Regions from separate parts of the Streptomyces sp. NPDC052042 genome, predicted to be linked through region 3. Evidence: riboswitches for the same ligand, from Rfam matches in the RefSeq annotation. Region 3 holds a riboswitch; each other region holds the start of a gene.
What was found. A riboswitch is a leader RNA that binds a small molecule or an ion and turns the genes downstream of it on or off. The one in region 3 is predicted to bind cyclic di-AMP.

Region 1 (9,882 bases), on a different contig from region 3:
GCGGGAGATCGTCGCCCTGCCGGTGGCCGACGGCTGGGCCGAAGAACTGCACGCGGCGTGGTGCCGGGCCGCCGTGCGCCAGCGGGATCCGGAATGGGCCCGCGCGCTGCTCGGCGTCCCTTCCGTCCCCCCGTCGAACGGCCCCGGCACGGCGTCGCTCGCCGAGCGGTCGAAGCTCCTGTCCGTGCTTCCGGCGGTCGAACGCAGCACATGGGTGGCCGACTTCATCGCCGCGCACGGGCTGTCCGAGGCGTTCCAGTTGCTCGGGGTCTGTCCGACGCCCTGGACCTCACCGGTAGGGCGTTCGGTCGTCGACGCCCTGGACATCGCGCGGGACGCGGGCAGCTATCCATGGAGCTTCAGCGGTGTGATGGGGCTCGCCGAGCGCTGTCTGAACCCGGCCGAGGCGGACCGCCTGGAAGTCCTCACCACCCCCCAGGACGAAACGGAGAACGCCTCCCCGGGCGCCAACGGCTACTGGTCGGAGGCCTTCCGGCGACTGGTGTCCACGCTTCGGCTGCGCGCGGCCATGGAGGCGGAGCTGCTGTCGGACTGACCCGCTCCCGCGGGATCCGACCATCCGGCCGCGCCTCGTCCGCCCCGCCGTCCGACGGACCCCGCCCGCCGGACGAGCCGGGCCCGCACGTTCCGCTCGGCCTCGGGCTCGGCCGCCGCGGCCGGCCCTGCGGGCCGACCGGTTCCGCTCGACCGCCCCGGGGCGCGGGCCCGCACTCCGGCCCGTACCGCATGCCCGTGGCCCTCGACCGAGCCGCGCGCCGGTATCCCGCGGGCCCGTGTCCGGCACCTCGCCGCGCGCCCGTTTCCCGCGTCCGTGGGGGCGTGGTGCGGCGCCGCTCCGAGCGGGCGGGCCGTGCGGCCCGCCGCCTCGCGGCGTGGTCAGGCCTCCGCGGGATGCCGGATGTTGGCGTTGACCCAGTCGACGATCGACGCCGTCGTGGCACCCGGAGTGAAGATCTCCGCGACGCCCTGCTCCTTGAGCGGCGCGATGTCCGCCTCCGGGATGATGCCCCCGCCGAAGACCTTGATGTCCTCGGCCTCGCGCTCCTTCAACAGCTCGATCACCTTGGCGAAGAGCGTGTTGTGGGCGCCGGAGAGGATCGAGAGGCCGATCGCGTCGGCGTCCTCCTGGATCGCGGTGTCGACGATCTGCTCGGGCGTCTGGTGGAGCCCGGTGTAGATGACCTCCATACCGGCGTCGCGCAGCGCCCTCGCGATCACCTTGGCTCCACGATCATGGCCGTCCAGGCCCGGCTTGGCCACCACCACACGGATCGGACCGGTCACACCCATCACTGCCTCCACATGCCTCTCCCGTGCCTGAAGGGCCGGGGATGTGAACGAACGTTATCGACAGCATCCCGCAAGCCGCCGTTTCACGGTGTACGGCGAGGGGGAAATCACACGTGGGACATGTTCACCGGGCGCCGTTCCCGCGTGCTGTGGCACCAAACCGCCGTCGCGGGAGCATCCGCCGGGGGAGCCGATACGAGGTCCTCGTACCACCGCGCCACCAGCCGCGCGGCACGGTGGTACGACCCCACCGATCCCGGCCCCGGGCACCGCCCCGACCGGCTCCCCGAAGACTCGCGGGGCCGAAGGACGCGGGGCCGAGCCACCACAGGGCCGAGGGCTCATGGGGCCCGTGGGGCCGAAGCCGTCTCCCCCGCTCGCCGGAGCAGGAGGTCGGCCATGGAAGTCCTGCCCTGTCTCGCCCGAGGCGGCGACGGAAACGGCGACGAGGGCGGCGACCGTCCTCCCGTCGTGTTCCTGCACGGCTTCATCGGCAACCGCTCGGTCTTCGCCCTCCTGCGCCGCTCCCTCGCCGGACACGGTCGACGCCATCTGGAGTCCCTCAACTACTCGCTGTTGACCTGCGACATCCGCGCCGCCGCCGGATTGCTCGGGCGGCATGTCGAGGAGATCTGTGCCCGCACCGGACACCAGGAGGTCGACATCGTGGGGCACGGCCTCGGCGGCCTGATCGCCCGCTACTACGTGCAACGCCTCGGCGGCGACCGGCGTGTCCGCACCCTGGTCACCCTCGGCACGCCGCACGGCGGAACCGCCGTCGCCCGACCGGCGAGCGCTCACCCCCTCGTGCGCCAGATGCGTGCGGGCTCCGCGCCCATCGAGGAACTGCGCGCACCGGCACCGGGCTGTCGCACCCGGTTCGTGAGCTTCTGGAGCGACCTCGACCGAGTGATCGTCCCGGCGGAGGCGGGCCGCATCGACCACCCTGACCTCGACGTGCTGAACGTACGCGTCACCGGGATCGGCCACCTCGCCCTCCCCGTGCACCCGAGAGTCGCCGCGGCGATCCGGGAGGCACTGGAGCGCGGGCGCCCGACGACCGGCGCGGCGGAGGCAGAGGAGGAAGAGACGGAATCCACGAAGCCCACACGCCCTGGGGCAACCGGAGCCGAGACCACCGGAGGCAAGCCCACCAGGCCCAAAACCCCCGGGCCCGAGACCACCGGATCCGAGACCACCGGATCCGACGGAACGGCTCCCGCGCCCTGATCCGGCCACGCCCCGCCGTCGACAGCCCCGGTCCGAGGAACGAGAGCGAACCGAAGCGCCGGAGCGAACCGAACGGGCTCGACCGGGCCCTCCTCCTCCGGCGGCACCCGGACTCTCCGGCACACACGCCATAAATAGAACGGGTTTCGAACATAGAGCCAAGGCTGTGTGCACACCTCACCGAAAGACGGCCGATTGCCCGTTTCCTGAGCCGTCCACACCCGCCGAAGATTGTCGGCGCCGCATACCGCCGGGTACAGTCGCGGCCACTGCGTCCCCAGGGATCCACTCCCCCGGACCCGGACCACAGGCCCTTGCAGCCGAGGCGAGAGAGAAGTTGGTGAACGACCAGCACCCCCACGCCGGGTATGCCGGACATGGCGGCCAAGCCACCGGCAGTTTCGCCTTCGACCCGCTTTTCGGCGCCTCACCGGGCGGTCACGACGGCACCTACGCCGAGGGCGGCTACGACACCGGACAGGCCGGGCAGACGGGGTACGGCGCCTCCTACGACGCGGCGCCATGGGACACGGGCGCGCACCAGACCGCCGTGTACGACGCCCACCCCCCGTACGACACGCAGTCGCAGCAGGTCTACGCCCCGGAACAGACGTACGAAACGACCGCCACGTGGACGCCCGCCGCGTACGGCACGGCCGCGACCACCACCATGACCGCCACCACCTTCGCCGACATCCCCGCGCAGGCCGGGGCCCCCGACGCCACGGGCCAGTGGGACACCTCCGCCTGGTACGGGACCGGCCAGTGGGCGACGGCCGACACGGCCGCGTACGGCACCGACCTCTACGGCACCGACCCCTACGGCGCCGGCGTGTACGACACCGGCGCCTACGACACCGCCGCCTGGAACGTCGGCACGCTGCCCGAGCCGGAGCACGACGGCCTCGCCGCGCACACGGCGCACGGGCCGCACGAGGCGGCGATGGGAGCGGAGCACGAGCGGGCGGACGGCTCCGAAGCACTCCACCCGGACTCCACCGCACTCCACCCGGACTCCGACGCGCTCCACCAGGACGCGGCCCACGACACCGCCATCGGCACGTTCACCGCGTTCGACACCACGGCCGACGTCGACGTCTCCGACACGACCCTCCAAGCGGAGGGCACCGGCCACGGCTACGAGGCCCCCGCAGCAGCCGACACGACCGCTGACATGGACGAGGTCGTGATCAGCCCCCGTCGCTCCTCGGGCCGCTCCGACGCACGCGCCGGCGGCCGGAGCCGACGGCGCTCCCCCGCGAAGCGCTCCGCGCTGCTCACCGTCGCCGTTCCCTCCGCCTGTGTGATGGGCGTGGCCGGTATCGCCGCGGCCTCGGTCAACGGTCTGGTCGGCGAGGACAAGAAGGACGACAACACCACCACGCTGGCGGCCTCCGACCTCGGTGCCGTCAAACCGGCCTCCGCCAACAGCAAGCTGGACACCCAGCTCGCCAACCTCAGGGCCGACGCCCAGAACTTCGCCGACCGCGCCAGCCGCACCCAGGAACGCATCGACCTGCGGGAGCGGCAGGCCGCCGAGAAGAAGAAGCGCCTGGAAGAAGCCGCCCGCAGGGAGGCGCTTCGGCCCAAGTTCGTCCTGCCGGTCGCCCAGCACGGCCTCAGCGCGTACTACGGCCAGGCGGGCGTCAACTGGATGTCCGTGCACACGGGCATCGACTTCCCCGTCTCCTACGGCACGCCGGTGATGGCTGCCACCGACGGCACCGTGCGCACGCAGTGGAACAGCGCCTACGGGAACATGGCCATCGTCACCATGGCCGACGGCACCGAGACCTGGTATTGCCACCTCAGCAGCACCCGGATCCGCTCGGGCCCGGTCAAGGCCGGTGACGTCATCGCGTACTCCGGGAACTCCGGCAACTCGACCGGTCCGCACCTGCACTTCGAGGTACGGCCCGGGGGCGGCGCGGCGACGGACCCGCTGCCCTGGTTCCGCAGCCACGGCGTCAACCCGACCTGAGCAGCGCCCCGACTGGGCATCGCCCCCGTCCGAGCGGCCCGTCTGAGCCCCGCCCCGGCCTCGCGCACGGAGCAAGCGGGCGGCCGGGCCCGGTCGACTCTGCCGGGCCCGCGCCCCCACAAAGCAGGCCCCCGGCCAGTGGGCCGAGGGCCGGGCGGCTACCGGCTACAGTTTCTCGACCGGGGCGTACCGCAGCAGCAGCTTCTTCGGGCGTTCGTCCCCGAAGTCGACCGTGGCCTTGGCCTGGTCTCCGACGCCCTCGACCGCCGTCACCGTGCCGAGTCCGAACTGGTCGTGCGTGACCCGGTCGCCGACGGCCAGCGCGACCACCGGCTTGTCCGAGGTCCGCCGGGTCGCGAAACCCGAAGGGCCGGTGCGCGCACGCGACGAGGACAGCGACGACGTGATCCCGGACGTCGGTCCGGCCGGAGCGGCCATCGGCCCGGTGCGCTTCCACTTCAGGTGCTGGTCCGGGATCTCCTCCAGGAACCGCGACGGCGGGTTGTACGAGGGCTGACCCCAGGCACTGCGCATCGCCGCCCGGGTCAGGTAGAGCCGCTCGCGGGCCCGGGTGATGCCGACGTAGGCGAGGCGCCGTTCCTCCTCCAGCTCCTTGGTCTGGCCGAGCGCCCTCATGTGCGGGAAGACGCCGTCCTCCATGCCGGTGAGGAAGACCACCGGGAATTCGAGGCCCTTCGCGGTGTGCAGCGTCATCAGCGTGATGACTCCGGTGCCTTCCTCGTCCTCGTCGGGGATCTGGTCGGAATCCGCGACGAGCGCGACCCGCTCCAGGAACTCCGCGAGGGTGCCCGCACCCTCCTCGCCGGCCTCGCTCCACTCCTGCTCGAACTCCAGGGCGACGGCGGCGAGTTCCTGGAGGTTCTCGATGCGGGTCTCGTCCTGCGGGTCGGTGGACGCCTGGAGTTCGGCGAGGTAGCCGGTGCGTTCCAGGACGGCCTCCAGGACCACCGCCGGGCCCGCCCCGGATTCGGCGACGGTGCGCAGCTCGTCCATCAGCGTGTTGAACCGTTTGACGGCGTTGGCCGACCGGGCCGCCATGCCGTACGCCTCGTCGACCCGGCGCAGCGCCTGCGGGAAGGTGATCCTCTCGCGCAGGGACAGGGCCTCGACCATCGCCTCAGCGCGCTCGCCGATGCCGCGCTTGGGCACGTTGAGGATGCGGCGCAGCGGGACGGCGTCCTCGGGGTTGGCGAGGACCCGGAGGTAGGCCAGGACGTCCCGGACCTCCTTGCGCTCGTAGAAGCGCACCCCGCCGACGACCTTGTAGGGCAGGCCGACCCGGATGAAGACCTCTTCGAAGACACGGGACTGCGCGTTCGTCCGGTAGAAGACGGCGACATCGCCGGCCCTGGCGTCGCCCGCGTCGGTCAGCCGGTCGATCTCGTCGGCGACGAACTGCGCCTCGTCGTGCTCGGTGTCGGCGACGTAGCCGGTGATCCCGGCTCCCGTGCCCGCGTTCGTCCAGAGGTTCTTGGGGCGGCGGTTCTCATTGCGCTCGATGACGGCGTTGGCGGCGGACAGGATGGTCTGTGTGGAGCGGTAGTTCTGCTCCAGCAGGATCGTGGTCGCGTCCGGGTAGTCCTCCTCGAACTGGAGGATGTTGCGGATCGTCGCGCCCCGGAACGCGTAGATCGACTGGTCCGCGTCACCGACGACGCACAGCTCGGCGGGGGCGTCGCCCTCGCCCGCCGGGCCGACCAGTTCGCGTACGAGGGTGTACTGGGCGTGGTTGGTGTCCTGGTACTCGTCGACCAGGACGTGACGGAAGCGGCGGCGGTAGTGCTCGGCGACGTCGGGGAACGCCTGGAGCAGGTGGACCGTCGTCATGATGATGTCGTCGAAGTCCAGCGCGTTGGCCTCGCGCAGCCGCGCCTGGTACATCGTGTACGCCTGGGCGAGGGTCTTCTCGAAGCCGTCCGCGGCCTGCCCGGCGAAGGTCTCCTCGTCGATCAGCTCGTTCTTCAGGTTGGAGACCTTGGCCGTGAACGACTTCGGCGGGAAGCGCTTCGGGTCGAGGTCCAGATCGCGGCAGACCAGGGCCATCAGCCGCTTGGAGTCTGCGGCGTCGTAGATCGAGAACGACGAGGTGAAACCGAGCTTCTTCGACTCGCGGCGCAGGATGCGCACGCACGCGCTGTGGAACGTCATGACCCACATGGCGTGGGCGCGGGGGCCGACGAGCTGTTCGACGCGCTCCTTCATCTCGCCCGCGGCCTTGTTGGTGAAGGTGATCGCCAGGATCTGGCCGGGGTGCACCCCGCGCGTGGCAAGGAGGTGGGCGATGCGGTGGGTCAGTACGCGGGTCTTGCCGGATCCCGCTCCGGCGACGATGAGCAGGGGCGAGCCCTCGTGGACCACGGCGGCACTCTGCTCGTCGTTCAGCCCGTCGAGGAGCGCGGCGGGGTCGACGACGGGGCGGTGCGCTCCGTCGCGGTAGTACGCGTCCCTGGGTGGCGGGGGCCCGTCGAACACGCCCGCGAAGAGATCCTCCGGCACGTGCTCGGGTCCGAGGTCCTCGGGGGGCGGCGGGGGCCCGTCCTCCGCGTGCTGGAGACCGGCCAGGAAGCTGTCATCAAAGAGGCTGCTCATCGCTCATCGAGTCTAATGGGCCGTCCCGTCATCCCCGGCGGGTGCGCGGTTTGCGATGCACCGCGCGACCACGCGGAGGGTGCGGACGCGGCGAAGGTCACGAAAATGTATCGGACAAATCGAACATCGACCTTCACAGCGGCACCACGGGTTGGCTAGCGTGCTCGGACCGGGCGACCGTACCCCCTGAGGCGAACCACGCCAAGCGGGCGCCCTCGCCGAATCCGGACTGCCGCCATGGGAGTTCGGAGCCGGGGACCCATATGCATACCGGGGTGAATCGGTCCTTACCCCACGCGGACCGTAGGGCAGCCTTCCGTTTCCGCCCGAACCCGACAGCTAACCCGGCAGGCGGCCCACGGAAGGAGATGCCGGCCTTGGCGTCGCATCGCAAACCGCGCACCCGGGTGCGCACCACCGGACCGGCCGTCGGGCTCACGACGGCGGCTCTGGCGTCCGTGACCCTGTTCTCCACACAGAGCGCCACGGCCGCGCCCGCCCCACGGCCGGGCATCGAGGAGGTCCAGAAGCAGGTCGACGACCTCTACCGGCAGGCGGGCACCGCGACCCAGCAGTACAACCGGGCGAAGGAGGCCTCCGCGACCCAGCGCGCGAAGGTCGACGACCTGCTGGACGAGGTGGCCAGGCGCGCCGACAAGCTCAACGAGGCCCGCACCACGCTCGGTACCTACGCCGCCGCCCAGTACCGCTCCGGCACCATCGCGCCGAGCGCGACTTTCTTCCTGGCCGACGACCCGCAGGCGTACTTCGACCAGAGCCAGCTGCTGGAGCGGATGACCAGCCGGCAGCAGCAGGCGATAGCGGAGTTCCGCAAGCAGCAGACCAGGACGGCGAAGAAGCGTGCCGAGGCGGTACAGAGCCTGGAGAAGCTGACCGAGACGCAGGACACGCTGCGGGAGAGCAAGCGGAACGTCCAGAAGCGGCTGGGCGAGGCGCGCGTTCTGCTGTCGAAGCTGACCGCGGAGGAGAAGGCGCGGCTCGCGGAGCTGGAACGGAAGAAGGAGGCCGAGGCCCGGCGCAAGGCGAGGGAGCTCGCTGAGCGGCAGGCCGCCGAGGCGGAACGCCGGGCCGCGGAGAAGGAGTCCTCCCGCGGAACGGACACCGACGCAGGCACAGGAACCGGAACGGGCACAGGAACCGGCACAGGAACCGGCACGGGCACGGGGACCGGCACGGGCACGGGCACGGGGACTGGAACGGGCACGGGCACCACGGCCAAGGCGCAGAAGGCGCTCGCCTTCGCCGCGGCCCAGATCGGCAAGCCCTACGTCTGGGGCGCGACCGGCCCGTCCTCGTACGACTGCTCCGGGCTCACCCAGGCGGCGTGGAAGGCCGCGGGCGTGAACCTCCCCCGCACCACCTGGGACCAGGTCGGCGTGGGCACCCGTGTCGCCACCGAGAACCTGCTCCCGGGCGACCTCGTGTTCTTCTACGACGACATCAGCCACGTCGGCATCTACAAGGGCGACGGGATGATGATCCACGCGCCCAAGCCGGGGGCGAACGTGCGCGAGGAGTCGATCTACTACATGCCGATCTACGGCAGCGTACGCCCGGCGTAGCCGACGGCCCCGAAAACGGCGGCGAGCCCCTGCGGGACTACCCGGCAGGGGCTCGCACGGCGCGGCGGCGGGGCCTGCGCGCCGGAGGCGGGCTCGCCCGGCAGGGGCGAACGGCCCGCGCGGCGGAGGCGGGGGCTCAGACCCAGAGCGTGGCTATGAGGATGTTGGCGAGGGTCAGCCCGCCCACCGCCCCGAAGGCGCCCTTGTCGACCTTCTCCTCGTCACGCTTGATGTAGACGAGCGCGAGGATGACGACCAGGACCAGCAGCTTCACGCCGACCTTGATGTTGTTCACCTCGTGGCCCTGGGCCTGGTGGAGGCCGACGAGCGCGACGCCGGTGATCAGCATCGTGAGCGCACCGTGCAGCATCGCCGGAACGAATCGGGCCGTGCCCGCGCCCATGGCCTTCATCTGAGTCAGGAAACCGCCCAGCAGCGAGGCGATACCGACGATGTGCAGGGCGACCAGGAGATGAATGAGTACGTCCATGGGCGCAGCCTAGCCTTGCCCATATCACCACTCGGCGGGCAGGTGCACGTTCCAGGATCCTCACTCGTGTCTGCACCAATTGCCCGACTCTGGCGCACTTCCTCTGGTCGATTGACGACAGTGTCGCGTCAAATTCAGACAATGAGCGTCATTACGACTCTTTCCCGTGCCCTGGGCATAGCGTCCCTGACCAGGCGACCGGCCACACCCCCGCTCCGCATCCGGACGGAGCGCCGGTCGCCCCGCCGAGAACCGCGGCGGCGGCCCGCTCCCCTTCCGGTGCCCCGCCGCCGGGTCTCGGGCGGGCCCGCCGGTAGTCCCCGGCGGGCAGTCGTCAGGAAGGACGCACGACCCCGTGGCAGCGCATCGGAAACCCAAGCAGCGCCCCTACACCGGAACCGCTGCCCGCACCGCGGCCGCCCTCGCCTTCGCCGGGGCCGCGACCGCCGCCGCCCTGCCGGGCTCCGCGCACGCCGACCCCCGGCGGAGCCCCGCCCGGGTCGAGGCCGAGGTGGACCGGCTCTACCGCGACGCCGAGGTCGCCACCGAGCGGTACAACGGCGCGAAGGAGCGGGCGACCGCCGCCGCCGCGGCCGTCGACGAGCTGCGCGACGAGGCCGCCCGGCGCACCGACCGCCTCAACGCCGCGCGCGACACCCTGGGCTCGCTCGCCGCCG
Region 2 (9,882 bases), on a different contig from region 3:
CGTCGAGGCGTCGCGCCACATCATGGGCGGCGCGGGCGCCTTCGACCCGGAGGTCGCCGAGATCACCGGTGCCCGTTCGCTCACCGAGGTCCAGGCCGACTCCGCGGCCAACGCCGCCAAGCAGGCCGAGCGTGAGGTCGTCGAGCTGACCCGGCAGCTGGAGCGCGTCCAGCGCCGCGCCGGAGAGCTGCGCGAGGAGGCGGACCGCCTGATCGCCCGCGCCGCGCGCGAGCGGGGCGAGGACCCCGAGGTCGCGATCGCCGCGGTCGCCGCGGAGGCGGAAGCCGCGATCGAGGCCTCCATCTCCGTACCGGAGCAGCCCACGGCGCGGGAGGACCGGCGCGACGAGCGCGGCAACTTCGAGCGCCGGGACGGCCGCGGCGGACACCGCGGGGGTCACGACCGGCGCGAGGACCGTCGGGACGACCGTGGTTTCCAGCGTCGTGACGAGCGTTCGTCGGGTGGCTTCCGCCGTGACGGCGACCGCCCGTCCTCCGGCCGGGACCGCCGTGACGACCGTCGGGACGACCGTGGTTTCCAGCGTCGTGACGAGCGTTCGTCGGGTGGCTTCCGCCGTGACGGCGACCGCCCGTCCTCCGGCCGGGACCGTCGCGAGGACCGTCCGTCGGGCGGCTTCCGCTCCCACGACCGCCGTGACGACCGGGGCGGCCGCTCCTTCGACCGTCGTGACGGCGACCGTCCGTCCTTCGGCCGGGACCGGCGTGACGACCGCCCCGGCGGCTACCGCTCGGGTGGCGGCGACCGTCCGTTCAACCGCGACCGTCGTGACGAGCGTCCGTCGGGCGGCTTCCGCTCCGGCGGCGACCGCCCGTACGGCCGCCGTGACGACCACCGGGGCGCCGGTTCCCTCGGCCGCCGCGACGACAAGCCGCGCTGGAAGCGCAACGGCTGAACGCGCCGGGCGATGAGACGGACCCGCTGAAGGTCCGTCGGCACCGGCCGTAAACCTCCGGAAAACGGGTCCGCTCTTCACGAGCGGGCCCGCTTTCCTTTTTCGCCTCTGTCACATGGGCAACTGCTGTTACGAGAGCAACGGCTATGACGGGAGCAACGGCTATGACGAGCCAGCGGCTGACTCGGGGGCGCGGCACCGCCGGGGCGGGGAGGGGGCTCCGACCGCTCCCCGGGCGCCGGGGGGCGCCAGTCGATCGCCTGCGCCTTTCTGCTGGGCGGAGGGCGCGCGTGGCCGGACCGATGAGTGCCTCGGTCGGCAGCCGCTCGACCCGTCCGTCCGTGTCTGCGTTGTGGAGTTCCGACAACAACTGATCAGGGAGGGGAGCAGGGCTCGGCTCGCTCCATCGGGGATAAGGCGTGAGGGCGGCACGACCGTACCGTTATGCTGAGCGGGCGGGCCGCTAGCTCAATTGGCAGAGCAGCAGACTTTTAATCTGTTGGTTGTGGGTTCGAGTCCCACGCGGCCTACACACGGGCCCCAGCTCAGAGCGCATCTGGGTTGGGGTACTTGGCGTTCTCGGGGCATGTTTTTCGCTTCCGTCGGCCCGTCGTCGGCCCGTCGTCGGCCCGAGCGGCAGATGGATACGCGACCCGCTCGGCGAGGTCCGCCTCGGGCGGCGCGGGAAAGGCCGGTCCGCGGCCCAGGCCGAGCGTGGCCCGGATCGTCGGGACGGTGAACACCATCGCCATCGCCGAGGCACTGGGAGCGCTGTCGATGCAGTGCGTGGCGGGCGAGTTCGGCTACAGCACCATGCCGCCGTACCGGTACGTGCCCGGCAAGGCGCGGCTCGTCGGCATCATGGCGGACGTCGCGTGCGGCGCTGCCCCGGGACATGTCCGAGGTGACGGGCGGCCGGGGGCGCGCCGAGGGCGAGCTGTGGGTCGAGGAGCTGTGGAAGGTCTACCGGCGCCATGACCGGCTCGTGCAGGTGCAGATCAAGCCCCCTGATCGGGCCCAACCAACTCGCCTGGTTCGAGACCCTGTTGCGGAGCCTCTCGGCCACCGGGCTGGGCCACGAGGGCATGGCCGCGCTCGCCAGGTTCATCTCCTCGGCCGTCCACGACTGGCGCGGTTCTCCCTGGACCTCGCCTTGATGGGCCTCGGCTACGCACAGGTGCTGGAGAACATCCTGGAGACGGTTCGATTCCCCACCGTCGCCGCCCTGGGGGTCCGGCCCCGATGAGAGCCCCGCCCCGGGCGGGGCGGGCGGGGGTGCGGTGGTGCCAGTCGTCCGGTTCGGCGTCCGGCGCCTCCTCGACGGCGTCGAGACCCATGTCGAGAGCGCGCAGGACGGGGGAGAGCGTCTGACGGCCGCCGCCGCGTCCACGTCTCCGGCGCGGGCCCTCGATTCCGGGGCCGCCTCGGAACGCCGTCCGGCCCGCTCGTCGGCGGAGGTGGTCACGAGCGCGTCGGACATGGCGTAGAGTTGTGTTCACCGACGCGGGGTGGAGCAGCTCGGTAGCTCGCTGGGCTCATAACCCAGAGGTCGCAGGTTCAAATCCTGTCCCCGCTACTGAATCCGGGCCCGGTACGCGCACAGCGTGCCGGGCCCGGAGTGTTTCCGGGCCATCGTCGTATGGTGCGAGAGGCGTGGATGGTGTGTGAGGTGCGCCACGAGCGTCCCTCTCTTGGGCGATGCGGAGTCGCCGCGCGGCTGTGCTCCGGTGAGCCTGGGTGCGGGGCGCGGTACCGTCCGCAGCCGTGCGTGTACCGGGCAGGAGACCACAGGTGTGGAAGCGGCTGAAGCGGCGCGGCGGACACGCCGGTGCCGGTGGCGTCGGCGCCAGACGGTTCGTGCGCATGCTGCCGATCCTGATGATCATCGGGGGGCTGCTGTTCGATCTGTTCACCCCGTCGGTCTTCACCGCCATTCCGCTGTTCGTGGCGGCGCCGCTGATCGCCGCGCCGTTCTTCTCGCTGTCCACCACCGTGCTCACCGGCATCGCCTCGATGCTGGCCGTCATCGCGCTCCGGCTGGCATCCGACTCGCTGCCGGCGGCTGTTCCACTGATCGAGCTGCTCACCCTGGCGACCGTCTCGGTGCTCGCGGTGGTGATCAACCGGGTGGTGTGGCGGAGCAACGAGCAGTTGGCCTCCGCCCGTGTCATCGCGGAGCGGGCCATGCGGGCGGTGCTGCCGAAGCCCTCCGACCGGATCGGTGGGCTGCATGTGGCGGCACGGTACGAGGCGGCGCAGGCCGACGAGTTCGTCGGCGGCGACCTGTACGCAGTGACGGACACCCCGTACGGAGTCCGGCTGGTGGTCGGCGATGTGCGGGGCAAGGGGCTCGACGCCGTGGAGACGGTGGCGGTGGTCATCGGGGCCTTCCGGGAGGCGGCCGAACAGGAACGCTCGCTGGAGGGCGTGGCGCGGCGCCTGGAGCGCGCGCTGGTGCGGGAGTGGGGCACCCGCCGGGGCGGTCCCGACGCCGTCGAGGGCTTCACCACCGCCGTGCTGGCCGAGATCCCGGCCGGCCTGTGCCAGGTGCGGATCGTCAACCGCGGCCACCCCGAGCCGATCCTGCTGTACCCGGACGGGAGGCTGGACGTACTGGAGCCCTCGATGCCCGCGCTGCCGCTCGGGATGGACCTGGGCGCGTGGCCCGACCGGGCGGACGCGTGGGAGCTGCCGCCGGGGGCGACGCTGCTGCTCTACACCGACGGCCTCTCCGAGGCGCGGAACGCGGACGGGGTCTTCTACGATCCGGCGGCCCGGCTGCGCGGGCGGATCTTTCCCGGGCCGGAGGAACTGCTGTCCGCGTTGACCGACGACGTACGGCGGCACACGGGGGGCGAGACGACCGACGATCTGGCCCTGCTCGCGGTCGTACGCCCCGCGGAAGGGCAGCCGGAGCGGCGCAGGACCGTCCGGATCGTGGGGCCGGACCCGATGTGACGGTCGGTCCGGCTGGTTCGGGCGGTCGGCGGGGTGCGAAGGGCGGAGGGCTCGGGGGCCGGGGCGGCCAGTCGGAGGGGGATCGGGCGGGCAGCGGTGTTCCGGAGGGGCGGGGAGTCGGCAGGGCCGGGCCTGCAACCGTCTGTAATCGAAAGGCGTCGCTCCGCATAACAATTGACGCAACGTCAGAAAATAGATAACGGTTGAGGCACGATCAACTCGTCTGATTACGCCCCGAGATGTCCATTAAAGTCCAGGCCGTGGGCGTGAACGATCGGTGGGAGCGGCTTGGAATCAGGGGCGGGTGTCTATTAACGTTCGATAACGCAGCGCGGTCGTCCCAGCCGTCGTCAGAGGCGGCACCGTGCGCGAGCGCCGAATTCCGCAAGGGAACCGGGGAACCAACACCCTGGGGTGAATCGGACATCCGGGTCTCGTGAGAGACGCGGAGCCCGTAGGAGACCTTCCTGCTCCGAACCCGTCAGCTAACCCGGTAGGCGAGAAGGAAGGAAAGGAGTGCGCCCCCGTGGCGTCCAACAAGCCTGCCCCCGAGGCCCCCACCCGGCTCGACTCCGCGTTCGGTGCCGACTTCGGCCCCGGTTACGGCGCGGGCCCCGGCTACGGCTCCGGTGCCGCCTACGGCTCCGACCACGGAACGATCGGCATGGCGGCGGTGCCCGGTGCCGGTCTCGGCGCCGTGGACCAGGGAGGCGAACCGGACGTGGCCGCCACCGCGGCCTTCTCCGGCGTCGACTTCCGCGTCGACGGCGACTCCGGTTCCGAGCGTGGCTGGGAGGAGTGGAACCCCACCGAGGAGTCCGTCCGCCCGGTGCGCGGCAGGCACCGCGTCACCAAGCAGCGCAGCGGACTCGCCCGCAGCTCCGCGGTACTCGGGGTCGGCGTCATCGCGGCGGTCGGTGCGGGCGGCATGGCCACCGCACAGGGCAAGCCGCCGGTCTCCATCTCCCTTCCCGACGCCATCACGGACAAACTGCCCGACGCCAAGTCCCTTCCCGGCGTGGGCTCCCTTCTCTCCGACGACTCCGAGAACGACGGAGCCGAGGCCGACACCGCCCCGCTCACCACCGCCGGTATCACCACCGCGGAGGCCGAGCAGGGCACGACCGACGCGGGCGAGGCGCTCCGCGCCCGTATCCTCCAGCAGGCCGAGCAGCAGCAGGCCGCCGCCGACGCCGAGGCCAGGGAGGCCCAGGAGAGGGCCGCCGCGGAAAAGGCCGCCGCCGAGGCCAAGAAGCAGCAGGACGTCGCCGAGGCCAAGGCCGCCGCCGAGAAGAAGAAGGCGGAGGAGGCCAGGAAGAAGGCCGAGGAGGAGGCCAGGAAGAAGGCCGAGGCCCTGCGGCTCGCCAAGCTCGCCGCCAGCTACGCCATCCCGACCAGCTCGTACACGATCACCTCGACATACGGGCAGGCCGGCACGATGTGGGCCTCCGGTCACCACACCGGCCTCGACTTCGCGGCGCCGACGGGCACCCCGGTCAAGGCCGTTCACGGAGGCACCATCACGTCGGCGGGCTGGTCCGGTTCGTACGGCTACCGCACGGTGCTGGAGCTGGAGGACGGCACGGAGGTGTGGTACTGCCACCAGTCCTCGATCGGTGTGGGCATCGGTCAGAAGGTCTCCACCGGGGAGACCATCGGCCGGGTCGGCGCGACCGGCAATGTGACGGGCCCGCACCTCCACCTGGAGGTCCACACCGCGGACGGCACGGGCGTGGACCCGATGTCCTGGCTGCGGGGCAAGGGCCTCAACATCTGAGCACGTCTCCGGGCCCGTTCGGGTCCTTGTGCGACCTGAGCGGATACGCGGTCCCCGTACCCCGAGACGTCGTGCGGTCCTGGCGACCCCAGCCGTCCGGCCGTCCGGGGGACCGTCCATCGGCCGTCCCCCGGGCGGCCGATGGACGGAATACCCGATCGACGGGAACACGTTGATCCACGCATGACTTCTCTTCGCAAGCTGGGCTCTTCCGATCTGCACGTCTTCCCGCTCGCCCTCGGCGGCAATGTCTTCGGCTGGACGGCCGCCGAGGCGCAGTCGTTCGCCGTGCTGGACGCCTACACGGCGGTGGGCGGCAACTTCATCGACACCGCCGACGCCTACTCCGCCTGGGTGCCGGGCAACGAGGGCGGCGAGTCGGAGACCGTCATCGGCAAGTGGCTCGCGGCACGCCCCGACCGCTCCGATGTCCTCATCGCCACCAAGGTCGGCTCCCACCCCTCTTACAAGGGGCTCTCCGCCGCCACCATCAAGGCGGCGGCGGACGAGTCGCTGCGCAGGCTCGGCAGGGACCACATCGACCTCTACTACACGCACTTCGACGACGAGTCCGTTCCGGTCGAGGAGATCATCACCGCCCTCGACGGGCTGGTGAAGGCCGGCAAGGTGCGGGAGATCGCCGCGTCCAACATCAGCCCCGAACGGCTCCAGGCGTCCGTGGACTTCTCGGAGCGCGAGGGGCTGGCCCGTTACGTCGCCCTCCAGCCGCACTACAACCTGGTCTCCCGCGACACGTATGAGGGCGCGCTCCAGGACACGGCCGCCCGGGCCGGGCTCGCCGCCGTCCCGTACTACGCCCTGGCCTCCGGTTTCCTGACCGGCAAGTACCGCGCGGGGGCCCAGGTGGAGAGCGTGCGTGCGGGCAGCGCGGCGAAGTACCTGGAGTCGGAGCGGGGGCGTAAGGTCCTCGCCGCACTCGACCGTGTCGCGCAGGCCCATGACGCGCAGGTCGCGACCGTGGCGTTGGCCTGGCTCGCGTCCCGGCCGACCGTCGTCGCGCCGATCGCCTCGGCCCGTACGGTCGAGCAGCTGCCCGCCCTGACGGCCGTCGCCGACCTCCGGCTGACCGAGAAGGAACTGGCCGACCTCACCGAGGCGTCCGCCTGACCGTTCGCCCGGCCGTCCGGTGGGCCTGACGGGCGGATCCCGGCCCTCGGCCGCACTCCGCCCGCGGCCCCGTTCCCGTCCGTGGCCGACCCCGCCGCGCGGGCGTCGTCGGCGCACTACCCGTGAACGCCCCGGGGCCCCGGGGCGTTCACACGTCTTCGGCTATCGGTACGGGTTGTGGCCGCCATACGCCTGATGCGGGGGCGGGAACGCTCCCGGGCCCGGCGGCAGCCAGTACGCGGGCGGAGCGGGCGGGAAGGGGCGCGGGCGCAGGAGCCCCGCCCTCTGCGCCGCGTAGGCGAGGGCGGGAGCGGCCACGTCCCGGCGTTCCCAGAGGTGGTGCAGCAGCTCCAGCTCGCGTACGGCGAAGTCCGGGCCCGCCGTCCCACGGCGGCCCTGGCGGCGGAGCGAGGCCAGCGACATCGCGAACGATTCGTACTCGGCGACGGTGCGGGCGGCGGCCTTGCCCCGTGCCTTGGCCTGGGCCCGTGCCTCGCGCTGTGCCTTGGCCTGTGCTCTGCTTTGTGCCGTGCTTCGCGCGGGGGCGGGGGCGGGGGCGGGGGCGGGGGCACCGGCCGGGGCCGCCGGGGCGTGGCCGTACGCGGGGACCGGGCCCTGACCGTTCACGGCGGCCGGACCGTGGCCGTTCACGGTCGGGTGAGCCGGCGCGGGGTACAGGACCGGGGCGGGTCCGTACGGGTTCCCCCAGCCGGTCCCGGTGCCGGGGAAGTGGCTCCGCCGGGCCGCGTCCCGGGCCAGGCCGCGGGCCCGCATGGAGGAGAGGGCGAGCGGGTCGGCGGGGGCCAGCCAGCCGGCCGCCGCGTAGGCGGGCAGCTCGGCGGCGAGCGCACGCAGCTCGCGTCGGCGCGCCCAGATCACCAGCCAGGTCACCACACCGAAGAGCGGGACCATGATCACCGCGTACACGGCGTAGAAGGCGAGCGGGCCGAAGAAGGAGGCCGACCCGTTCCACAGCGCGTGCATGCCCATGGCGAGGACGAGCCCCAGCAACGGAAACGCGAGGCGACGGAACCACTGGTTCCGGGCGCTGGCGGCGGCCAGCCCGAAGCCCACTCCCGTCAGGACCGTGAAGAGCGGGTGGGCGAACGGCGACAGCACCGCCCGCACGAAGAACGTCGCCGCGGTCACCGAGACGACGCCCGAGGTCCCGATCTGCTGGTCCTCACCGAAGGCGGTGCCCAGATAGAGGATGTTCTCGGTGAAGGCGAAGCCGCTCGCGGTGAAACCGGCGACGGCGGCGCCGTCGACGATTCCGCTGAACTCGCGTCTTCGGAACAGGAAGACCAACAGGATGGCGGCGGCCTTGGCGCTCTCCTCGACGACCGGTGCTATGACCGTGGCACCGAGGTTGTCCGCGTTCAACGGGTCGGCGGTGGCCGTGGCTATCCAGCGGGTCGCGAAGGAGTTCGCGAGGATCGCGATCAGGGCCGCCGCGAACGCGCCCCAGGCGAGGGCGAACAGCAGGTTCCGCCAGGGCGCGGGGTCCACCCGGTCCAGCCAGCGGAACGCCGCCATCAGGAGCGGCACGGGCAGCACCGCGAGGCCGAGACCGACGAGGAAGCCCTCGGTGCCCGTCTGATCGCGGACCAGGGCCAGGATCGCCAGGCCGCACAGCGCGAGCACCGTGCACACGGCCACGATGCGGAACGTTCGGCTGCGCCACATCATGCCGACGCGACGCGGCCGGTACCGCCAGTGCCTGCGCTCCGGCACGGCCGCCAGAATCTCGCCGACCCGCTGCTCCTCGAGGAGCGGGACGGCCGGCTGCGGCTGCCGCTGCTGGACAGACCCTTCGTGTACCACCCCACGACCCTAACGAGCGGCACCGACACCGGCCACGGGGAATGCCGACGAAGGCCGGTGGTGGGGTGCCGGTGGCGGGATGTCGGTGGCGGGATGTCGGCGGCGCCGACGAGGGGGCGGGGCGGCGGAGGCGGGGAGCGGCGGGGAGCCCCGGTGGGGTGGTGATGAGGCGACGGGCGGCGCCGGTGGGGTGACGGGGCACCCGGGAACGGCGGTGTGCCGCCAGGGCGCCGGGACGGTGACGGCGGCGCCGGCGGTGGGCGGCGCCGGGACCGTCAGCGGCGGGTGAAGAGCAGGTCGTGCACGACATGGCCCTTCGCGAGGCCCTGGCCCTCGAACCGGGTGAGCGGCCGGAACGCGGGGCGCGGCGCGTAGCCGCCTTCGGGCACGGTGTTCTCGAAGAGGGGGTGCGCGGTCAGCACCTCCAGCATCTGCTCCGCGTACGGCTCCCAGTCGGTCGCGCAGTGCACCAGGGCGCCGGGCTTCAGTCGCCGGGCCACCAGGTCGAGGAACTCCGGCTGGATCAGTCGCCGCTTGTGGTGGCGCTTCTTGGGCCACGGGTCGGGGAAGTACACCCGCAGCCCGTCCAGCGAGTCCGGCTCCAGCATCTCGCGCAGCAGGATGATCGCGTCACCGTTGGCGACGCGGACGTTCGACAGGCCCTCACGGTCCGCGAGACCGAGCAGATTGCCCTGACCCGGGGTGTGCACGTCGACGGCGAGGATGCCCGTCCCCGGATCGCCGGCGGCCATCTGCACGGTGGCCTCGCCCATGCCGAAGCCGATCTCCAGCACGACCGGCAGCCCGTCGAACAACTCGGGCAGATCGAGGACCCGCCGCCCGTCGATGTCCAGGCCCCAGAGGGGCCAGAGCCGCTTCAGGGCGTCCTCCTGGCCGGGTGTGACACGGCTCCGGCGCGGCTGGAAGCTGCGGATACGGCGCTCGTGGTGCGATCCGGCCGGATCGATGGCGGGACCGCCGGGGAAGCGCGGCTCCTGGCGGAGCCTGCGCTGCCGCTCGAAGGAGGCGGCGCGCAGATCGTCCGGAATCCCGGCGGGGGACGAGTGCACCGCCGCCGAGGAGGCGCCCGCGGAGCGGTCTGCGGGAGGATGCGCGGAGGGGTTCAAGGGCTCAGACACAATGCCCCGATTCTACGGTGGGGGGTCTCCACCCCGTCTCCCGCGCCCGGAGCAGTGCCCTGCGTGCCACCTCCCGCCCGATGGGCAGGGAGGCCGTCGCGGCGGGCGACGGGGCGTTCAGTACGTGGACGGTGTGCGGGGCC
Region 3 (9,882 bases):
GGGCGGGGTGCGGGACGGCACGGGCGGTGAACCGTCTGGAGCGCGTGGCCCGACCGTCGTCGGATGCTCGCGCCCACGGACCGCGGTGGCCCTCCGCCGCCGGGGAGAGCCGGGTCCCGCGCCCGGCGGCCCATCATGGTGCGCCGTACGGGGGCGCGTCCACCGCCCCCCCGGATGCGGCGACGGCCACCGCCCGGGACGTCTGTCCGGGGCGACGGCCGTCGTCACGCCGTGGTGGGGCCGGGCCGGTCGGCTCGTGCGGCCGGGCCGGGCCATCCGGTCAGGAGTGGGCGTCCTCCGGGATGCTGACCAGCCAGCGGGTCTGAGCGCGGGGCCGCAGGTACAGGGCCCAGTAGAGGGTGGCGACCGCGGTGATGCCGCCGGTCCACAGCAGGTACTGGGCCTCCTGCTGGGTCAGGATGTACGCGAGCACGGCGATGAGCAGCACGGGGACGGCCGGCCACAGCGGCATCCGCCAGGCCGGGGCGTCGCGGTGCGCGCCGCGGCGGCAGAGCAGGGCGGCCACCGCGACCAGCAGGTACATGCCCGTGACGGAGACTCCGGTGACGCCGTACAGGGTGTCCAGGTTGACGAAGCAGAGCGCCGCACCGGGGATGCCGACGACCAGCGTCGCGACCCACGGGGAGCCGAACCGGCCGAGCCGGGACAGCGCGCCGTTGACCGGTTCGGGCCAGGCCTTGTCCCGGGCCGAGGCGAACAGGACCCGCGAGTTCTGGATGACCATCACGATGCCCGCGTTGATGATGGCGAGGGCCACACAGAGGCTGACGAACGTGCCGACGGCCGAGTTGGACCAGGCGGCGACCATCGTGTTGAGGTCGCCGGAGGTGAGCGCCGCGAGGTCCGGGGCACCGAGCGTGATGGCGATGACGGGGACGAGGATGACCGCCGAGGAGATGGCGAGGGTGGCCAGCACGGTGCGGGCCACGTTGCGGCGCGGGTTCTCCAGCTCCTCCGAGAGGTAGACGGCCGTGGAGAAGCCCTGGGTGATGAAGAGGGCGATCGCGAGTCCCGAGACCACCATCATCGCGGTGACCGTGGAGGTCGTACCGTTCGACGAGGCGACCTGGCCGTGCACCAGGGCCGAGGCCCCGCGCTCGGAGTGCGCGAAGCCGAGTACGGCGACGACGGCCGCGGCGATCACTTCGAGGACGAGGAAGATCCCGGTGATCCAGGCGTTGGCCCGCAGGTCCAGCAGACCGGCGAGGGTGGCCAGCAGCATGACGCCGGCGCCCGCGACGGAGGCCGGGATGTGCACCACCGGGGCGAGGTAGTCGGCCGTGCCCATGGCGATGACGGGCGGCACGATCATCACGACCAGCAGCGACAGCACGAAGACGAGCCATCCGGCCAGCCGCCCCGCCATGGTCGACACCATCGCGTACTCGCCCCCGGCGCTCGGGATCAGGGTGCCCAGTTCCGAGTAGCAGAAGGCGACCGCGATGCAGAGCAGGGAGCCGATGGCGATGGTGAGGGCGGTGTAGGTGCCGAGGCTGGAGAACAGGTCCGGTACGACCACGAAGAGGGTCGAGGCGGGCGTCACGCAGGACAGCGTGAGCAGTGTTCCGCCCACGACGCCGATGGAACGCTTGAGCTTCTGCGGGGTGGGGCCGGTCGCCGGCGCGAGCGCCTGGGGAGCGCTGAGCGTTTCGGTCATCGTGCATTTCCGATCAACAGATGCGAGGTGTGAGCACGGGAGCGGTATCGCCTCCAGACGAGGACGTGGTGAGTGGTTTCATCGCTCCCAGCGCGACATGCAATCCTGACGAGTTCCGTAGGTCAAGAGCTATTTACCTTCGGAATTCGTTGTTTTGGAGCAACGATTCAACGGTTCGATGTTAAAAGTGCGTCAAACTGCGGGAGTTCGGAGGGTGCGGGAACCGCAGCCGGCCCGGAAGGAAAGTTCCGCGCGTTTCGCATGGCGGACCGGGGGCAGCGCCCCGGAGCGCCCCGGAGCCGTCCGCGCGCGGGCCGTAACCCCTGGCGACGTGGCATGCACGGTCGGGCACACAGGTTCCCACGAGTCGCGCATCCGCGGACCCGGTGCCAGCCTGGACACATGGCTTGGGCGTCATGGACGACTCGTGGTGTGTTCTCGGGGCACGGCGGCGTGCTCACGGACGAGGTCGGCGTCCTGACCGGGGACCTGACCGTGCACACGACCTGGGCCGACGACACGGCTCAGGTGACCGTGCAGTACACGGGTGCGATCGACTGGTTCACCATGTCGGGCAGCCCCGTGCCCTGTCGTTCGGAGGAGGACAGCCGGCGCCTCCACGACGCGGCGGTGCACTCCGTCCGGGAGGGCTCGGCGGCGACGGTCCCCAGACCGCCGCTGCGGCGGCCGGAACGGCCGACGGGCAGCACCCTGGAGTGACCACGGGCGAGGCAGGCCCCGCCCGGCGGGCGGTGCGACGGGGGCCCGGTACGAGACGGGATGCGCCCCCACGGGGAGCCGTGCGGCTTCCCGAGGGGCGCATCCCGTCGTGTTCCCGGCCGGCGACCGGGCCGGTGCCGGTGTGCGTCAGTAGGCGCCGAAGACGTTGTCGATGGAGCCGTACTTGTCCGCGGCGTAGTTGCACGCGGCGGTGATGTTGGCGACCGGGTCGTAGCTGTCGAACACGGTGCCGGGCACATGGTAGGCACGGAACGTCGGGTCGATGACCTGGAGCAGACCCTTGGACGGCGTTCCGGCGACGGCGTTCGAGTCCCAGTTGTTGATGGCCCGGGGGTTGCCGGAGGACTCGCGGATGACGTTGCGGTGGATGCCGTCGTAGCTGCCGGGAATTCCATGCTTGGCCATGATGGCGAGCGATTCCCTGATCCAGCCGTCCAGGTTGTTCGAGTACGAGACCGGTGCGGCGGTGACGGTCGCGGACGAGGCACCGGAGGCGCCGGCGGCGGCCTTCGAGCCGGACTGGGCGCCTACGGCCAGCTCCATTCCGGGGTGGATCAGGGAGGGGTCGCTCCCGATGGTCTCCCGGTTGGCCTCGTACAGCTTCTGCCAGCCGCCCTTGAGGGAGTAGCTCTGCGCGATCTTGGAGAGGGTCTCTCCGGAGATCACGGAATGCGTGACGGTCGCGGCCTTCTGCGGGGAAACGCTGGTGCTCACGGCGGTCGACACCGCAGCCTTTCCGGTGGTGGCCTGAGTCGGAGCGGCCTCGGCGAAACCCGCTCCGATCAGCGGAAGCACCAGGGCGACACCGGCCGCGGCGACGATGCCACGGGTCAGCGAAGTGGACGAACGGCGACGGCGCGTGCCCTTTGCGGTCATGGTGAATTCCTCTCCGTCGCCTGCGAGGTGAGCTGTCGGGTTCAGACTGGAGATGTCTGGTCGCACGGGAATGCGACTTCACCCCGAGCCGTTCCGTATACCGGACCGGCGGCCTACCTGGTTCCCCCGCTCCTGCCGTCATGAGTGGTCGGTTTCTCGGACGGCGGCAGGATTCGGCGTTCCGTCCGGATTGACGGTGACCGTAGGCGAGAAAAGCGGAACGGAACAAGCCCTCATTTTTTGATCACAATTGATTCACTTGATCAATTCACGTAATTCTTAGTAACCCAGCTCACAGCGCGAACCCACTCCCCCTTGTGCGACAAGGGGAGCCAGGGCACGGCCCGGCTTTCCGGAAGGCTTGTGAGTGACTCACGCCACGAAGTGACAAAAGGGGCATTCCGCCTGGAGGCCAAACTCCCCAACATGCACCTAAGTCATTTTTTAGTTACCAAATTTGCAATTCGCTTCATACGCTCCCAAATTGGACATTTCACTCGTCCGGAGATAGCGAGCAGAGCTCTCGGGACGGCCCGGCACGCCCCCCGTCCGTGACTCACGGCCGCCTCGGCCGGTGAAAACGCGCAGGTCCGGGGGCCGGCGAGGGTACGGGGCACGGCGGCACCCAACGGGCCTCACTCCCTCCCTCACGCCGCCGGCGCACCTCGCGCAGACGGGCGGGCGAGGCCCGGAGGTCGGCCAGGGCGCGCGGAGCGGGGCGCCGTCGAGGGCGGCAGCCGTATGGCCCCGACGCCGCCCGCCGGACAACAGCGTCCCGCCGCCGTCCGGCGGGCACGCCTCCGGGTCCGAGCGCAAAGACGCGGCTGGTGAGTGCTCCCTGCCGACGGCCGCCCACCACGGCGTCGAGGCTCTCGTGCGCAGTCGCGGCCGTATGCGCGCCAATGGCGGATGCCTCTCCTCGCGCCGCACGACACCAGCCCCCCACCCTTCCGAGACCGGCCCGGCGTCATGTCGAGCACCCGCGCCTCGGGTCGCACGACACCCGCCCCGGGCGTCGTCCGCACCGTCGGGCACGTCGGGTCCCGCCTTCACACCAATGCCTCGCCCTCACACCAACGCCTCGCCATCGCAGGCGGAAGCGGAACCATGCATCTACGCTCATTTCTGGATCAATGCCGCCGACGGCCCGTGCCCTGACAGGAAGCGAGAACCCCATGCAGCGGCGCGTGTTGTCGGGCCTGGGCGGGGAACTCGCGGCGGAATTCGTCGGAACGATGGTTCTCGTCCTCTTCGGCTGCGGCGTGGTGGCCCAGGTCGCGGCCGGCGGTGCGCTGACCGAACCGCCGGGCGGACTCGGTAACCACGACAGCATCGCCTGGGCCTGGGGGCTCGGTGTCACGCTGGGCGTCTATGTGGCGGGGCGGCTGAGCGGTGCTCATCTCAACCCTGCCGTGACGCTCTCGCTCGCGGTGTTCAAGGATTTCCCCTGGAAGAAGGTCGCGCCCTATTCCCTCGCGCAACTCGCCGGAGCCTTCGTCGCCGCACTGGTGGTGCGCTGGAATTACACCGAAGCACTGGCGAGGGTGGATCCCGGACACACCATCAAGACGCAAGCGGTCTTCTCCACTCTGCCCGCCAACGGCAATACCGCGCTTCCTGTCACCGAATGGGGAGCACTACGGGACCAGATCATCGGCACCGCCATTCTGATACTGCTGATCCTCGCGGTCACGGATGTACTCAATACGGCGCCGGGCGCCAATATGGGGCCATTCGTGGTGGGGCTGATCGTGGTGGCCATCGGCATGGCGTACGGAACCAATGCCGGATACGCGATCAATCCCGCTCGCGACCTCGGGCCCAGACTTGCGAGTTTTCTGACGGGTTATGGGAACGCATGGCGGGACCAGTACGGGAATTTCTACTTCTGGGTGCCGATCGTGGGGCCGCTCGTGGGCGGTCCGCTCGGCGCCTTCCTCTACAAGTACCTCGTCGGTCGCTTCATCCCGGCCGCGGAACCGGAGCCGGAGGGCCGCGTCCCCGTGCCGCCGGAGGGATGACGGCCGGCTCCCGGGCATCGGGCGCGGAATCAGGAGAGGCAGCACGCCATGGCGGACTTCATCGGCGCATTGGACCAAGGCACCACCAGCACCCGCTTCATGATCTTCGATCACGATGGGAAGGAGGTGGCCAAGCACCAGTTGGAGCACGAGCAGATCCTGCCCCGCCCCGGCTGGGTGGAGCACGACCCGATCGAGATCTGGGAGCGCACCAGCTCCGTGATGCAGAACGCGCTGCGGACCGGCGGACTCGATGCCCAGGACCTCGACGCCGTCGGCATCACCAACCAGCGCGAGACGACCGTCGTCTGGGATCCCCGCAACGGCCGCCCGTACTGCAACGCCATCGTGTGGCAGGACACCCGCACCGACGCCATTGCCCAGGCACTGGAGAACGACGGATACGGCGAGGTGATCCGGCACAAGTCGGGTCTGCCGCCCGCCACCTACTTCTCCGGAGGGAAGATCAGGTGGATCCTCGATCACATCGAGGGCGTCAGGGCGGCCGCGGAACGCGGGCACGCGCTCTTCGGGACCACGGACTCCTGGGTGTTGTGGAACCTCACCGGCGGTCCCGAGGGCGGCATCCACGCCACCGACGTGACCAACGCGAGCCGGACGATGCTGATGAATCTGGAGACGCTCGACTGGGACGACGAGCTGCTGGACATCTTCGGCATCCCCCGCAGGATGCTGCCGGCCATCAACCCGTCGTCCGACCCGGACGCGTACGGCCGCACCTGCACCTCACCGCCGTTGCGGGCCGCGATCCCGGTGACCGGGGTGCTCGGCGACCAGCACGCGGCCACCGTGGGACAGGTGTGCTTCGAGCCCGGCGAGGCGAAGAACACGTACGGCACGGGCAACTTCCTCGTTCTCAACACCGGTACGGAGCCGGTCCGGTCGTGGCACGGGCTGCTCACCACCGTCGCGTACCGGTTCGGGAAGAGTCCCGCGGTCTACGCCCTGGAGGGCTCGATCGCGGTCACCGGATCCGCCGTGCAGTGGCTGCGGGACCAGATGAAGATCATCGGCGAGGCGGCGGAGAGCGAATGGCTCGCCCGTACCGTCGAGGACAGCGGAGGCGTGTACTTCGTGCCCGCGTTCTCGGGGCTCTTCGCCCCGTACTGGCGCTCGGACGCGCGCGGCGCGATCGTCGGGCTGGCCCGCTACCACACCCATGCCCATCTGGCCCGAGCCACGCTGGAGTCCATCTGCTACCAGAGCCGTGACGTGGTCGAGGCGATGGAACGGGACTCCGGTGTCCACCTCGACGTGCTCAAGGTCGACGGCGGCGTCACCGCCAACGACCTGTGCATGCAGATCCAGGCGGATGTCCTCGGCGTGCCCGTCAGCCGCCCGGTCGTCACCGAGACGACCGCGCTGGGAGCCGCGTACGCGGCGGGCCTGGCCACCGGATTCTGGCGCGACGTCGGTGAGTTGCGGGGGCACTGGCAGGAGTCGAGGCGCTGGGAGCCGCGGTGGGACGACGAGCGGCGCGCGGAGGGGTACGAGAACTGGCGGCGGGCGGTCGAGCGCACCCTCGACTGGGTCAGGGTGGGCTGACCGCCCCTCGGCCGCCCCGGCCGGCGTGTCGCCGCACCGGACCGCACGTGTCGCGGCGGGGCGCGCGCCGACCAGCACATCGGCGTCGCGGGGCCGGCCACGGGGCCCCGAACCCAGACGGCCCGGACCGCACGGGCACGGCACACCCGGGTCGTCGCCGGCCGACGGGGCCTGCTGCGGCCTCGTGGACGGCGCCCGGCGGGAGTACGGTGGCATCGGCAGGCCGGGGCCCGCCGCACGGGCGGGGCCGGGCCGCGAGGCACGATCCGCCGCGCCGACGCTCGGATCCCGCACAGAGGTGGAGGGACGCGTTCATGGACCCGCACGGCATGCACCGGCTCGGTACGGGCCGGTTCCCCGAGAACCGACAGGACGTGGCGAAGTGTCTGCCGCCGGTCCGGCGCGCATCGGCGGTTCCCTGCCGCGGAGCAACGCGGTGAGCGCGCCCGAGGCGCCCGCGGTGGAGCTCACGCCCGCAGCCGCCGACCTGCTTCGGCGACTGCGCGCGGCCCACGGCCCGCTGATGTTCCACCAGTCGGGCGGCTGCTGCGACGGCAGCGCTCCCATGTGCTACCGGGACGGCGAGTTCCGTACCGGCGGCTCCGATGTGCTGCTGGCCTCGCTCCGGGTGGACGGGGTGGCGGAGAGCATCCCGTTCTGGATCTCGCGGAGTCAGTCCGAGGTGTGGGCGCACACCCGGCTGGTCGTCGATGTGGTGGAGGGGCGGGGCAGCGGGTTCTCGCTGGAGGCTCCGGAGGGTGTGCGGTTCCTGATCCGTTCCCGGCTCGTCGCTCCGTGAATCCGCGGCGAAGTTCCGGCGCGGTCGCGGTCGACGTGCGCGGCTGCGTCCGCCCGTCCGGCCTGGTCGAGGCGTTCCCCATGACCGTCCACGTCCGCGATGTCGTCGGTGTCATGCGGGCGCTCGGAGCACGGACGGCGGCTGTCGCCGGTGTGGCCGTCAGGGCCCCAGGCTGCTGACCACGTCGGCCGTGGCCGTCAGGCCCTCCTGAATGGTCGGCGCCATGCTCGAACCCGCGAGGAAGAACCCGAGCAGGGCGCAGGCCAGCGCGTGCGAGATCTTCAGTCCCCCGTTGCGGAAGAAGATCACCACAAGGATCAGCAGAAACATCACCAGTGAGATCGAAATAACCATGGTCAGCCTCCTCCGCCGCGCCGGAATGCGGCATTCGGCCGCCAGTGTGGCGCAGTGGGGAGGCCATCCGGCGGACTGGCGTGTCCGCCATCCGGGTGTTGTCCGGCGGTCGCGTTCCGGGCGCGGTGCGGCCGGAACGGTCGGCGGGCGGCCGTGGGGGCGACGGACCTCGGCGCCGCGAACCGGCACCGCGGCACGCCCTGCCGTGTGCGCCGGTTCGCTCACCCGGCCCGGCGCGCGGTCTCCCGGGGTTCCGGGGCCGCCGGCCCGAAGGCACAGACCTCCGACCAGCCGACCGTACGGTCGCACCAGCGTTCCAGCAGGACCCGGTCGTGGCCCACGACCAGCAGCCCGGCCCCGGACTCGTGCCGGTACGCCTCGACGACGGCGACCAGTGCGGCGGTCGTCGAGGCGTCCAGCATCGCCGTCATCTCGTCGCAGATCAGCCAGCGCGGGCGGAGCACCAGCGCCCGGGCCAGGCAGGCGCGTTGCAGTTGGCCGTCGCTCACCGCGTGCGGACGGCGGTCCAGCAGTTCGGCGGTGAGCCCGACGGTCGGCGCCAGTTCGGCCACCCGGTCCGTCACCTCGGCACGCCGGCCCGTCGCCCGCAGGGGCTGGGCGATGAGTTCGCGCAGGCTGAGCCGGGGGTCGGCGGAGAGCCGGGGCTGCTGGAACACGACGCCGATCGCGGTCCGCTGCTCCCGCGGGGCGCGGTGGCGCCAGCCGCGTACCAGGCTGCCGTCGAGGGTGAGCGTGCCCGCGTCCGGCTGGTGCAGCAGGGCGGCGACCCTGGCCAGGGTCGACTTGCCGCAGCCGCTGGGCCCGAGGAGCCCGACGGACTCCCCCGGCGCGATGGTCAGCGAGGCATCACGGACCACGGGGTCGAGGCGGTCGTATCCGGCGGTGATACGGGTGAGTTCAAGCACGGGCGGACTCCTCCGCGTCCGCCGGCACACCGTGGTGGCAGGCGAGACGGCCGTCGAACGGGGGTGGAACGGAGCAGCGGTCGTCGGCTCGCGGGCAACGGGCCGCGAACGCGCAGCCTTCGGGGAGCGCCCCGAGTTCCGGGGGCATTCCGGGGATGGGGGCGAATTCGCGCTCCGGAAGTGCGTCGAGGAGGCCGCGGGCGTACGGGTGGCGTGGCCCTGGCTTCCCGAAGAACCCCTCCGCGTCGGCGAGTTCGACGATGCGGCCCGCGTACATGACGGCGACGCGGTCGGCGATCCGCTCGGCCGCCGCGAGGTCGTGGGTGATGATCAGCAGCGCCCGGCCGCCGTCGGTGTGGCGGCGCAGTTCGTCCACGGTCCGCTCGACCAGGTCGCGGTCGAGTCCGGTGGTCGGTTCGTCGGCCAGGAGCAGGGGCGCGTCGCCGATCAGGGCGAGCGCGGTGGCGGCGCGCTGGGCGAGGCCGCCGGAGAGTTCGTGCGGGTGGCGGTCGAGGTGGTCGACGGGGAACGCGGCACGTTCGGCGGCCCGTTCCGCGGCGGCGCGCAGCTCCGGTTTGCGGGTGCCGGTCAGCTCGCGGAGGGTCTCCTCCAGTTGGGCCCGGACGGTGCGGACCGGGGTGAGGTGGGCCGCCGGGCTCTGCGGGACGAGTCCGACGCGGCGGCCCCGCACGGTGCGGGCGAGGGTCTTCTCATCGGCGGTGAGGAGGTCGGTGCCGTCCTGGAGCACCGCCGAGCCGGCGGTCTCCGCGTTGCCGGGGAGCAGGCCCAGCAGTGCGGAGGCGAGGACGGACTTGCCGCAGCCGCTCTCGCCGACCAGGGCGAGGCACTCCCCCGCGGCGAGGTCGAAGTGTGCGTCGGTGACGGCAGCGACGTGCCGGCCACCCCGCATCCGGAAGCGGA

Region 1: it holds a riboswitch for cyclic di-AMP, as region 3 does, so the genes downstream of both, ACIHCL_RS07195 (NlpC/P60 family protein) here and ACIHCL_RS10115 (transglycosylase SLT domain-containing protein) in region 3, are expected to answer to the same signal.
Region 2: it holds a riboswitch for cyclic di-AMP, as region 3 does, so the genes downstream of both, ACIHCL_RS19190 (M23 family metallopeptidase) here and ACIHCL_RS10115 (transglycosylase SLT domain-containing protein) in region 3, are expected to answer to the same signal.

The regions. Positions count from the first base shown of each region.
Region 1 covers NZ_JBIUBU010000002.1:427,288-437,169, reverse strand. Annotated here, with positions in the region: gene ACIHCL_RS07220 (DUF5691 domain-containing protein) at 1-556, shown strand, start outside; gene ACIHCL_RS07215 (cobalamin B12-binding domain-containing protein) at 898-1,311, opposite strand; gene ACIHCL_RS07210 (esterase/lipase family protein) at 1,711-2,541, shown strand; gene ACIHCL_RS07205 (M23 family metallopeptidase) at 2,882-4,522, shown strand; gene pcrA (DNA helicase PcrA) at 4,688-7,132, opposite strand; cyclic di-AMP (ydaO/yuaA leader) riboswitch at 7,339-7,502, shown strand; gene ACIHCL_RS07195 (NlpC/P60 family protein) at 7,501-8,715, shown strand; gene ACIHCL_RS07190 (hypothetical protein) at 8,852-9,205, opposite strand; gene ACIHCL_RS07185 (NlpC/P60 family protein) at 9,561-9,882, shown strand, end outside.
Region 2 covers NZ_JBIUBU010000010.1:254,832-264,713, forward strand. Annotated here, with positions in the region: gene ACIHCL_RS19155 (DEAD/DEAH box helicase) at 1-913, shown strand, start outside; tRNA gene ACIHCL_RS19160 (tRNA-Lys) at 1,371-1,443, shown strand; gene ACIHCL_RS19165 (hypothetical protein) at 1,459-1,665, opposite strand; gene ACIHCL_RS19170 (hypothetical protein) at 1,809-2,159, shown strand; gene ACIHCL_RS19175 (hypothetical protein) at 2,197-2,400, shown strand; tRNA gene ACIHCL_RS19180 (tRNA-Met) at 2,416-2,489, shown strand; gene ACIHCL_RS19185 (PP2C family protein-serine/threonine phosphatase) at 2,777-3,871, shown strand; cyclic di-AMP (ydaO/yuaA leader) riboswitch at 4,235-4,386, shown strand; gene ACIHCL_RS19190 (M23 family metallopeptidase) at 4,398-5,648, shown strand; gene ACIHCL_RS19195 (aldo/keto reductase) at 5,832-6,776, shown strand; gene ACIHCL_RS19200 (PrsW family intramembrane metalloprotease) at 6,939-8,465, opposite strand; gene trmB (tRNA (guanosine(46)-N7)-methyltransferase TrmB) at 8,876-9,739, opposite strand; gene lhgO (L-2-hydroxyglutarate oxidase) at 9,732-9,882, opposite strand, start outside.
Region 3 covers NZ_JBIUBU010000004.1:146,915-156,796, forward strand. Annotated here, with positions in the region: gene ACIHCL_RS10105 (APC family permease) at 281-1,678, opposite strand; gene ACIHCL_RS10110 (hypothetical protein) at 2,081-2,398, shown strand; gene ACIHCL_RS10115 (transglycosylase SLT domain-containing protein) at 2,546-3,295, opposite strand; cyclic di-AMP (ydaO/yuaA leader) riboswitch at 3,300-3,484, opposite strand; gene ACIHCL_RS10120 (MIP/aquaporin family protein) at 4,471-5,316, shown strand; gene glpK (glycerol kinase GlpK) at 5,365-6,882, shown strand; gene ACIHCL_RS10130 (DUF779 domain-containing protein) at 7,319-7,681, shown strand; gene ACIHCL_RS10135 (hypothetical protein) at 7,678-7,860, shown strand; gene ACIHCL_RS10140 (hypothetical protein) at 7,841-8,035, opposite strand; gene ACIHCL_RS10145 (ABC transporter ATP-binding protein) at 8,257-8,961, opposite strand; gene ACIHCL_RS10150 (ABC transporter ATP-binding protein) at 8,954-9,871, opposite strand.